DNA from 2 places in the Zunongwangia endophytica genome. Region 2 is predicted to be linked to the other one. Evidence: riboswitches for the same ligand, from Rfam matches in the RefSeq annotation. Region 2 holds a riboswitch; the other holds the start of a gene.
What was found. Region 2 has a riboswitch for thiamine pyrophosphate ahead of thiM (hydroxyethylthiazole kinase). Riboswitches for the same ligand answer to the same signal wherever they lie in the genome.
Positions count from the first base shown of each region.

Region 1: it holds a riboswitch for thiamine pyrophosphate, as region 2 does, so the genes downstream of both, thiS (sulfur carrier protein ThiS) here and thiM (hydroxyethylthiazole kinase) in region 2, are expected to answer to the same signal.

Region 1 is NZ_JAUFPZ010000002.1:3,273,099-3,278,638, forward strand. It holds gene recJ (single-stranded-DNA-specific exonuclease RecJ) at 1-673, shown strand, start outside; gene QWY91_RS14235 (DUF6686 family protein) at 1,189-1,551, shown strand; gene QWY91_RS14240 (hypothetical protein) at 1,621-1,776, opposite strand; gene QWY91_RS14245 (UDP-2,3-diacylglucosamine diphosphatase) at 1,974-2,738, opposite strand; gene QWY91_RS14250 (6-pyruvoyl trahydropterin synthase family protein) at 2,907-3,356, opposite strand; TPP riboswitch at 3,543-3,638, shown strand; gene thiS (sulfur carrier protein ThiS) at 3,735-3,938, shown strand; gene thiC (phosphomethylpyrimidine synthase ThiC) at 3,991-5,540, shown strand, end outside.
Region 2 is NZ_JAUFPZ010000002.1:542,448-547,987, reverse strand. It holds gene QWY91_RS02520 (Crp/Fnr family transcriptional regulator) at 1-463, opposite strand, end outside; gene QWY91_RS02515 (HD domain-containing protein) at 526-1,170, opposite strand; gene QWY91_RS02510 (winged helix-turn-helix transcriptional regulator) at 1,528-1,878, opposite strand; gene QWY91_RS02505 (DUF2652 domain-containing protein) at 2,051-2,695, shown strand; gene QWY91_RS02500 (sugar phosphate isomerase/epimerase family protein) at 2,782-3,657, opposite strand; TPP riboswitch at 3,859-3,950, shown strand; gene thiM (hydroxyethylthiazole kinase) at 4,012-4,806, shown strand; gene thiE (thiamine phosphate synthase) at 4,806-5,453, shown strand; gene thiD (bifunctional hydroxymethylpyrimidine kinase/phosphomethylpyrimidine kinase) at 5,440-5,540, shown strand, end outside.

The sequences.
Region 1 (5,540 bases), 2.7 Mb from region 2:
GGAACGATTAAGTACGGTAGTTTATGCGGAACATTGGCATAAAGGCGTGATAGGAATCGTAGCAAGCCGACTTACCGAAACCTATTATCGCCCCACCTTAGTATTTACAAAAAGTGGCGATAAGCTGGCAGCTTCAGCACGATCGGTAAAAGGATTTGATGTTTACAATGCTTTGGAAGCCTGCCAGGAACACATCGAACAATTTGGCGGACACATGTATGCTGCGGGTTTAACGATCAAAGAAGAAGAATACGATAACTTTAAAAGAAAGTTTGAAGAGGTGGTTACTGAAACTATCGATAGAAAATTACTGACTCCTGAAATTTCTATAGATGCTGAAATAGAATTAGATGAAATCACACCGAAATTCTGGAGAATCCTGAAACAATTTGCGCCTTTTGGTCCCGGCAATATGTCTCCGGTTTTTATGTCTAGAAATTTAACTGATTCTGGTTTTGGAAAATGTGTAGGGAATGAAGAAGCGCATTTAAAATGCCGGGTATCACAAGTGGATAATAAATCTTCCTTCAATGTGATTGGTTTTAACCTCGGAAAAAAAATCGACTGCATTCAAAATAAAAAGCCGTTTAGCGCAGTATATTCTGTAGATGAAAATGAATGGAATGGTAATGTTTCTTTACAATTGAAGTTGAAGGATTTAAAAGAAGTTTAGAAGCTTGAATTGAGATTTTAGATCGCCTTGCTGTTAGATCTTAGAATCTAGACTAGAGAAAAGAGATTCAAGGATTTATTTTGAATTGTGAATTGTGAATTTTGATTTGGATTCGGGAGAAAAGAATCATGAGTCAAGAAGCAGAACAATTCACTTCTAATTATTTTGAATATAAATGCTGAATTGTAAACCTGCGCCACCGTCATGCTGAACTTGTTTCAGTATCTCATCAGAATAATACTAAAAATTTCAGATGAAACAAAAGGCTTAGAGCTAACTCAAATTCGTCATTTTTCAACTGAAATTTTTTCAACCGAAAACCTAAGCATAATGAGATCCCGGATCTCCGTCCGGGATGACGAAAATTCCCGAAAGATGTTTCTTATTCAAAGGAAAACGCTAAAGAAATAATGTAAACTTTTGACTAAAGACTTTAGCAAAAGCAAACAAAACTCATAACTATTTAGACTGATTTTAAATAATATTCTTATATTTGAGATAAATGCACTCAAAGTATGGAGGACGTCGACATTATTTATCATAATAATACCGGGATTTCTTTTAAGTGGAAAAGCGGAATTGCTAATGCTGGTGAAAAACGAATTCAACTCGTATTTAAGGATATGGGTTTTTATCTTTCTCCTGAAGAAGTGAATGTGTTTTCCAAAAATATCAGAGTAGCAAAGAATAATAAAACAAACTGTAAGCAGTGCCCTCATTCTGAATTATGTGAGCGTAAAATCTTACTAAAATCTCCGCTCAAAAAAATGGATTTTGTTGTAAATGCTTTCGAACTCAATGAAATCTGCGATCTGGTAGAAGGAACGATTTTTAAAATGAAACTTCATAATTATGTAGAGCTTGTCTCGAGAAATTAGCAGTTAGAACTGAGATATGAGATTTTAGAATATAGACTGAAGAAAATAGATTCAAGAATTTATTTTGAATTATAAACCTGCATTACCGTCATGCTGAACTTGTTTCAGCATCTCATCCTGATGAGTAGAATTAGTTTTCAAAATATCGATTTTGATCATTTTTGGATTGATTTTTTTTGATAACTGTTTATGCACTACAGTCCGTCCGGCGTACTGTTTCAGCATCTGATGGTTAGAGTTGAGAGATAAGATTTTAGACCGCTTTGCTGTTAGATGTTATAATCTAGTTGTTTGGATGTTGAATTTTAAATGCTGAATATGAGTTGAACTCGGCAGTCAGGAATCAAGAGTCAAGATTCTATGATTTTAGCGTCTATTTTTTTGCTGAATATTGATAGCCGAAAGCTCTTTTCTGTAAACTATTAACCGTTAACGGGATGTTTTTTTAAATACAATTCATTTCCATCAAATTCTGCGTAGGTGTAGAAATTAATCCAATCGCCAGTGTTAATGTATTTTGAATCTTCTTTCAGTTTAATTTCCATTGGTAAATGGCGATGGCCGAAAAGGAAGTAATCGTAATGTTTTGTTTCGAGTTTTCGCTTGCAATATTGCACCAACCACTCATTATCTTCTCCTAAGAATTTAGCATCATCGTCTCCAGAAATCAGTTTATTTTTTACTGAAAAATACTGCGCAAGCGGCACGCCGATATCAGGATGTAACCATCGGTAAAGCCATTTTGAAAACGGATTGGTAAACACTTTTTTCATGCGTTTATAGCCTTTGTCACCAGGGCCAAGTCCGTCACCATGACCAATTAAGAATGTCTTTTGGTTGAATTCAAACTCCTGTGGTTTTCGGAAAGTTGGAATATTAAGTTCTTCTTCAAAATAATTTTCCATCCATAAATCGTGGTTTCCAACGAAAAAATAAATCGGAATCCCACTATCTTTAATTTCAGCGAGTTTCCCTAAAACCCGAACAAATCCTTTTGGTACAGCATGTTTATATTCAAACCAAAAATCGAATAGATCGCCTAGTAAAAAAATAGCCGCTGCATCTTCTTTAATTTCATCCAGCCATTTAACGAATATCGCTTCGCGTACTTTGCTGGCTTCTTTGGTGGGAGCACCTAAATGATTATCACTAGAGAAGTAAACTTTTTTACCGTTAGGAAGTTGCATACGATGAAATATAAATCTAATATACTTATTTCTACAAAGATGTTTTGCGTTAGGGATAGTAGCGGCATCCTTTTTTATTTGCCAGTCCGCATCTCTAAATGTTAAGAACATATTTAAAATGCAAATAAAAAAGATAGAGCGTATAGCCCGACCCGACAGGGGAACGCCCTAATTATCGCTAGCGTACCACTCGGCGAAACTAGTTTCAGTCTCCTGAAGTTTTAACGAATGTAGTTTAATATGATCTGGTAAGTGTTTGCTTATTTTTTGAGAAAAATCGATTACCATATTTTCACTGGTGGGTTGATATTCTACTAAAATCACGTGATGACCACGATCTTTTAATTCTTTCGCCAGTTCTATATGTGGTGTATTTTTATTGAAAACTGTGGCATGATCAAACTGGTCTACAATTTCTGACTTTACGATCTTTTTTAAGTCGCCAAAATCGATTACCATTCCGTACTTCACATTATCAGTATCGCTAATTGGTTCTCCAATAACGGTTACACTAAGTTTGTAACTATGGCCATGGACGTTGCGACATTTACCGTCGTAGCCATAAAGTGCGTGTCCTGTTTCAAAAGAAAATTGTTTGGTAATCCTGATTTTTGCCATACCGAAATTTTAAGTCTGCCGTATATAATTTGGTTTTCCCTAAAATTTTTAAAGCTGAAATTATGAAAAATTGCTTCGGAAACTTTTCGGGAAATTTTAGTGCAAAGGTATTAAAAGTGTATTCAAAATAGAATAATAAGCCTTTAGCATTTTTTTAATTCGGATTATTTCATTTAACTTTGAGAGAGTAAACTTTAGGGGTGCCAATTGATTTTGGCTGAGACAAACCCTTTGAACCTGATTCAGATTAGCATCTGCGAAGGGAAAAGTTAGAAAATTTTGTATCTAGTTTATCTAAAATAGGGGTGAATTTTATACAATATTACTTTTCTTCAAAGACTATCCTCTTTGGTTTACGGCTATTAAAATCGAAACGATATGATAACTGTAAACGTCAACAACCAAAATCATTCTTTTAAAGAACCCGTAAAACTTCTTGAGCTTTTGGAGCAATTGAATATTCAAGCTTCGGGAGTTGCTGTTGCGATCAACAACGAAATTATTTCTAAACTAAAGTGGGAACATACGCTATTGGAAGAAGGTAATAAGGTCTTGGTGATTCGTGCTACGCAAGGTGGTTGATTTACAGATTATAGCAATCAAATTAACAAATATCAACTATAACCCGTAAAGCATGAAACCTAACCAATTACCGAGGGAAGAAGCCATCAGTAGAGCGCCTTTCCCAAATTCAGAAAAAATTTATGTAAAAGGACAACTGCATGAAAATGTAAATGTCCCAATGCGAAAAATTAACCTTGAAGATACCGTCGATAAATTTAACGGTACCAAAACTGCTAACGATTCTGTTTTGGTCTACGACACCAGTGGCCCTTTTACCGATCCCAATATTGAAATTGATGTGCGTCAGGGTTTAAAACCCATCCGTCAGCAATGGATTTCAGGTAGGGAAGATGTAGAGCAATTGAGTGGACTTTCTTCAGAATATGGAAGAGAGCGAGAAGAGAATGAAAAGTTAGATGAACTTCGGTTTAAAAGAATTCGGAAACCTTTAAAAGCAAAACCGGGACAAAATGTTACCCAAATGCATTATGCACGTAAAGGAATAATTACTCCTGAAATGGAATTTATTGCTATTCGTGAAAATCAGAAACTTCAGGAAATCAATCAAATTACTCAGCAACATCCGGGCGAAAGTTTTGGAGCCAGTATTCCAAAAGTAATTACACCAGAATTTGTTCGAGAAGAAGTCGCTAAAGGACGTGCGATTATACCAAGTAATATTAATCACCCTGAAAGTGAACCGATGATTGTAGGTCGAAATTTCCTGGTGAAAATCAATGCCAATATTGGGAATTCTGCCGTAAGTTCTTCTATTGAAGAAGAAGTAGAAAAAGCAGTTTGGGCTTGCCGTTGGGGAGCCGATACCATAATGGATCTTTCTACCGGAAAAAACATTCATGAAACCCGAGAATGGATTCTTCGGAATTCTCCCGTGCCTATTGGTACGGTTCCTATTTACCAGGCCTTAGAAAAAGTAAACGGAAAAGCAGAAAATCTTACCTGGGAAATTTTTAGAGATACCTTAATTGAACAAGCAGAACAAGGGGTAGATTATTTTACCATTCACGCCGGGGTTCGTTTAAAATATATACCACATACCGCAAAACGAGTTACAGGAATCGTTTCTCGAGGAGGATCAATTATGGCAAAATGGTGTTTAGCGCATCATCAAGAAAGTTTTTTATATACGCACTTTGAGGATATTTGTGAAATCACGAAAGCCTACGATGTCGCTTTCTCTCTCGGCGATGGATTACGTCCCGGTAGTATTGCAGATGCAAATGATTATGCACAGTTTGCCGAATTAGAAACCCTTGGCGAACTAACCAAAATCGCTTGGAAGCACGACATACAATGCTTTATCGAAGGTCCAGGGCATATCCCAATGCATATGATTAAAGAAAATATGGATAAGCAGTTGGAAGAATGTGGCGAAGCTCCATTTTACACACTTGGACCATTAACCACAGATATTGCGCCGGGTTACGACCATATTACCAGTGGAATTGGCGCTGCAATGATTGGTTGGTACGGTTGCGCGATGTTGTGTTACGTAACACCAAAAGAACATTTAGGCTTACCTAATAAAGAAGATGTAAAAGAAGGTGTAATTACATATAAAATTGCTGCCCATGCCGCAGATTTAGCGAAAGGACATCC
Region 2 (5,540 bases):
AATACTTCATGATACGGCCATCCATATTTAGAAAAGCAAAAGTATCTATAGTATCTAGCATTTCCGTTAAACGCGTGTGATAGCTTTCAAAAACAAAATTTCTCCAACTTTTATATTTAGATGTCCATTCTTCCATTTTTTGAATAGGAATCATGATCAAACTCGTATCCTTTTCAGCAATCGCTCTAATTTCGCTTTTTGTAGTTCCTAAACAGCAGCTTAAAGTCATAGCGCAGGTATCACCACGTTCTAAAAAATAGAGCAAAAGCTCGTCCCCGTCTTTATCCTCTCGCAGTATTTTAATCGCCCCACCTAATAGAAGTGGCATTGATCTTAGCGTATCGCCAAAATCAATAATCAGTTCACCTGCTTTAAAATGTTTAATTTGGCCAGATTTTTCAATCTCTTTTAAAAGCTCATCTTCGAATATAAAATGATAGGCTTCATGTAATTTTTCAAACATTTGGCTTTAGAGTTATGAGTTTTTAAAACAAGTACGTGAGTAAAATCTGTAGACTTATACAACTATTTTTTAGCAAGTAATCTGGAATATGCCTGCTTTACCAGCTGCAAATTTTTTTCTTTCTTCGGAAGTAAAATTTCATTACCATAATTCGTGAAATAGGAATGAGATTCTAGAAAACAGATATTATTTTCTAACCATTCAACATCACTATAGTTTTTATTGAAGCATTTAAACCATTCAGATCTTAATAGTTTATTCTTAGAACGGAAAGAATTTGTGCCTAGATGAGCTAAATCTGCATCGCATAGAACTTCTTCCAATTTATTTTTTGGCGCTTGTGGCATTTTAGTCGCACAAATGCAAGAGATCACTTGTTGTATTTTCTCGTGAGGATATCCTACGCTCTCTAAGAAAAGTTCAGCATTTTTAGCACTTATTTTTTCGTGCTCTTTATAAGAATTACTGTTACCCGTATCATGAAACAAGGAAGCCAAAACCACAATTTCTTCATCATCTTTAGACAAAGACTCATAATTAGCTATCTTTTTAGCATATTGATACACTTCAAAAGTATGCTGAATATTATGATAAGGCAGTTTAGAACACCTACTGTTTTTCAAAAGGTTATGACAATAATCCATAGCCTTTCGTATCACAGAGGTATCTTCCTGATATCTATAATTCAGCATCTCTAGCAGCATCATCGGGTAATTTGGGACTTATCTATAACAAGTATTTTGCCAAAAAATTATATAAAACATTTTATTGAGGATTAAATTAAGAAAATTATTGTAATCCTAAAACTAAATTTAAAAGTTGAAAGAAAATTTTAATTAAAATTATAAAATTTCTAAATACTTTACTTCCCACTAGCCAAAAACTAGGCAAAAAAAAGCCTTTCTTATCGAAAGGCTTTGTAAATCCACGTTTGATTAGGCTAATTGTGGTTAATCAATAATGAAAAATTCAGCAATATGAATTTCTCTATATAATAACGGTACTTTTTACGTTTTATTTTATTCTATTGAAATCATTTTCGGAAATATGATAATTCAGTAAAATCAAGAGCGTTCATCAATTAGTTTTTGACGATGCTTTTTTCCCCACGAGCTTAGGGCTTCTAAAATTTCTGAAAGAGAATTACTGTACTCTGTTAATTCGTATTCAATGACTATTGGCGTTTCCGTATAGACTTTGCGTTCTACAAATCCGTTCAATTCCAAATCTTTTAATTCTCTGGATAGCATTCTAGCAGAAATATTCAAGGCACGCTGTAACTCATTAAATCGCTTATTGCCTTCTTTTAGAGCTATAATTATCTTTAATTTCCATTTCCCACCAATCGCGTAGAGCGCATCATCTATTGCTCCTAACCTACTCTCACAAGCCTTTTTTTCTAATAATTGTCCCATAAAATCAATACTAACAAGATCTTTATTACTTACTTATAAATTCTAACTAACTTTTGTAAAGCAAATGTACAAATATTAGTGTTATTCACCTCAATCACTGTAAGCATGTGCGATTAGTAAAGACCAAAAGAAATAGTTTATGGATTATTAAACTGTCTATCGAAAATCGGCCATGAAAAGAACAATTACACAACTTCCTTACCTTATAAATCCTATTGGATACCAGTCTAAAGTTTTAAAAGGAACAATAATTATTCCTGATATTAGTGGTTTTAGTCGCTTTGTTGAAACTACAGATTTTGAAACCGGAAAAGTTATAATTTCAAAATTACTAAACGCGATTATTAAAAGTAACACCTTAGATCTTCAAATTTCGGAAATTGAAGGTGATGCTGTTCTCTTTTTTAAATACGGTGAGCGTATTTCAGCAAAAGAAATTTTAAACCAATTTTGTCTTATGAAAGAAGTATTTAACCAAGAAATTGGGTTTCTAGAAGAAGAATTTCAGTTAAATATCGATCTATCTCTAAAAATGATTGCCCATTATGGGCCACTCGCTCAATACAATATAGGCAAGTTTGAAAAGTTATATGGACAAACAGTGATTGAGGCTCATCATTTGCTTAAAAATTCAGTAGAAAGTAAAACCTACGTACTGCTATCTGATGAATTATTAAATTCCGAAGAAAATTCAGAATTAAAAAATTTCAGCCAATTTATAGAAAATACAATTTGTGAGATCTATGATGATTTTAAAGAGATTTGCTATACCTTTTTTGACTTTGAAAATGATCGCTGCAAAAAATGTATTGCTTAATAGTAAACTCCTACTCTCAAGCAATTTATAAATAAAAAGCCCTCTGAGAATATCAGAGGGCTTTTTATTTATATTTTTTTAAAATCCTATTTTTTAAATTTCACTTTGTGAAAGCCAAAATCGCGAAGATTTTCATGGCTAATTTTAATGGCTTCTAAAGGTTCTAAATCGAATGTATTATCTTGTTCTACAATATAATATTTCATTCCAGATTCCTTTCTTTTGTCTAATATTCTCTCAAAATCTATAGTGCCTTCACCTACCGGAGTAAAATTACCCGCTTCATCCATATCTTTTACATGCCATAATTTAAACCTTCCTGGATATTTTTCGAAATAAGCAACAGGATCGGCACCCGCTTTTGTTACCCAATATAAATCCATCTGAAAATTCACCAAATCTGGATCTGTATTCTCTAAGAAATATTCTATCGGTACTATTCCGTTTTCATTTTCTTTAAACTCAAAATCGTGATTATGATACAATAATTCTATTCCGGCTTTCTTACATTTTTCACCTATAGTATTAAAGGTTTCAACCAAAAGATCCAGGTCATTTTCCATTCCCATTTTACCTCCAAAAGTAAAATTATCTAATGGCGGAACAGGAATCACAAAATATTGAAAGCCGGCTTTTTTAACGTCGGCTATCATTTGATCTACATTTTCCATAGTAACGCCACCCTGATGCGAACTCAAAGGTTTGGTATGGTATTTAGCTAACAATTTTTTAAATTTCTTAGGCTTCAATCCATAAAACAGTCCGTCACTATAACCGGCTGCTTCAATATATAAATAACCAATATCTGCAACTTCGTTGATGGTTTCCTCTGGTGATTTCTTCATTTCTTCCCGAACTGTATAGAGCGTCGCAGCACCAAATTGGCGTTGTCCCACCATAGCGTAAGAAGCAAATAGTAATAAAAAGAGAACTGCTTTGTTGAAATTTTTAAAAGCTTTCATATAATGAAATTTAGTAAGAATAGAACGTACAATGAAACTTCAAATATTGAAGTACAACCTCGAAATATTCAGTTTAAATAAATATTCACGCTAAATATAGAATAATTAATGTTTCAGGTAGAAACATTTGAATAGAAAATTAAGTCTTAAAAACTTTAGCTATTTAAAAATTTTCTCAGCCTTCATTTTTACCCTACTTTTACGGTGCTTTAGGGGTATTCTGTTAAGAATTGAGATAGTCCCTTTGAACCTGATGCGCTAAAATCGTCGTAGGGAAAAGTTTACTGATCCAAAATAGATCAGCTCTCTACCTTTGTGCCAGAATTTTCCCTGAAGCCTCAAAAATTTATGATGATGGAAAATTTATTATGGCAACATATTCAACATGTAAAAAAATCGGTGCCTCTAATACACAATATTACCAATTATGTGGTAATGAATAATACGGCCAATGCCTTATTAGCTGCAGGAGCTTCACCAATAATGTCACATGCCCAGTCTGAAGTAGAAGATATGGTTAACATCTGCCAGGCTTTGGTGGTCAATATTGGTACGCTAGATGAATATTGGAGCTTAAGCATGATTAAGGCAGCGAAAAAAGCTAACGAACTCGGTAAACCATGGATTTTAGATCCGGTGGGTGCCGGCGCAACGCCTTACAGAAATGATATCCTTACCGAGCTACTTCAGTTAAAACCAAAAATAATTAGAGGAAATGCTTCAGAAATCATGGCTCTGGCGAAGGCATCTGATCTAAAAACCAAAGGCGTAGACAGCACTGCAGCAAGTAGCGAAGCTATCGAAGCTGCCAATGCGCTTAATACTGAATACGATAGCGTGGTTTGCATCTCTGGGGAAACTGATATTATTATCGACGGAAATAAAATAATGATGCTGAATAATGGCGATTCTCTTATGGCTAAAGTTACGGGACTTGGCTGTTCGGCTTCAGCGATCACAGCAGCATTTGCCGCGGTAGTTGAGGATAAATTTGAAGCAACCTTAGCCGCAATGGCTTTATTGGGAGTTTGTGGCGAACTTGCTGCTAAAACTTCAGCAGGACCGGGAACTTTGCAATTAAATATTCTCGATAAACTTTATAATATTACTGAAGAAGAATTTATGTCTACTCTCAAAATTAGCGAATAATGCATCCAGATTTTCCTTATCAACTTTATCTGGTAATTTCAGAAGAAAGTTCCGTGCATCATTCGTTATTAAAAGTTGCTGAAATGGCTATTGAAGGCGGTGTCGATATTATTCAATTAAGAGAGAAAAATCTGAATACTTCAGACTTTATAAAAAAAGCTGAAAAACTGAAAAAGCTTACCGATAGATATAATATCCCGCTTATAATCAATGACAATCTTGAAGTTGCTAACGCTGTTGATGCTTTCGGTATTCATGTTGGGAACAGTGACACTCCGCCTTCTGAAATTCAGCAAATTTGGAATCATAATAAAGCGATTGGATATTCTATAGAATATCTAGAGCAGTTAGAGACCGAGCAAACGAAGATTGCTAATCATTTAGGTATTAGCCCGGTATATAGCACCAGTACAAAAACCAATACAGTAACCGAATGGGGAATCGAGGGAATTAAAAAAATTCGGAACTTAACTAAAAAACCCTTAGTGGCTATTGGTCGCATGAATGCTAGTAATGCTGCTGAAGTAATTAAAGCAGGTGCAGATTGTATTGCTGTAGTTTCAGCTATTTGTGCTGCTAACGATCCTAAAGAAGCTGCAAAAGAAATAAAAAATCAAATTCAGAATCATCAAAATGAAAACATATAAATATCCTTCAGCCTTAACTATCGCCGGTTTCGACGGTAGTGGCGGCGCAGGAATTCAGGCCGATATTAAAACATTTTCGGCATTGGG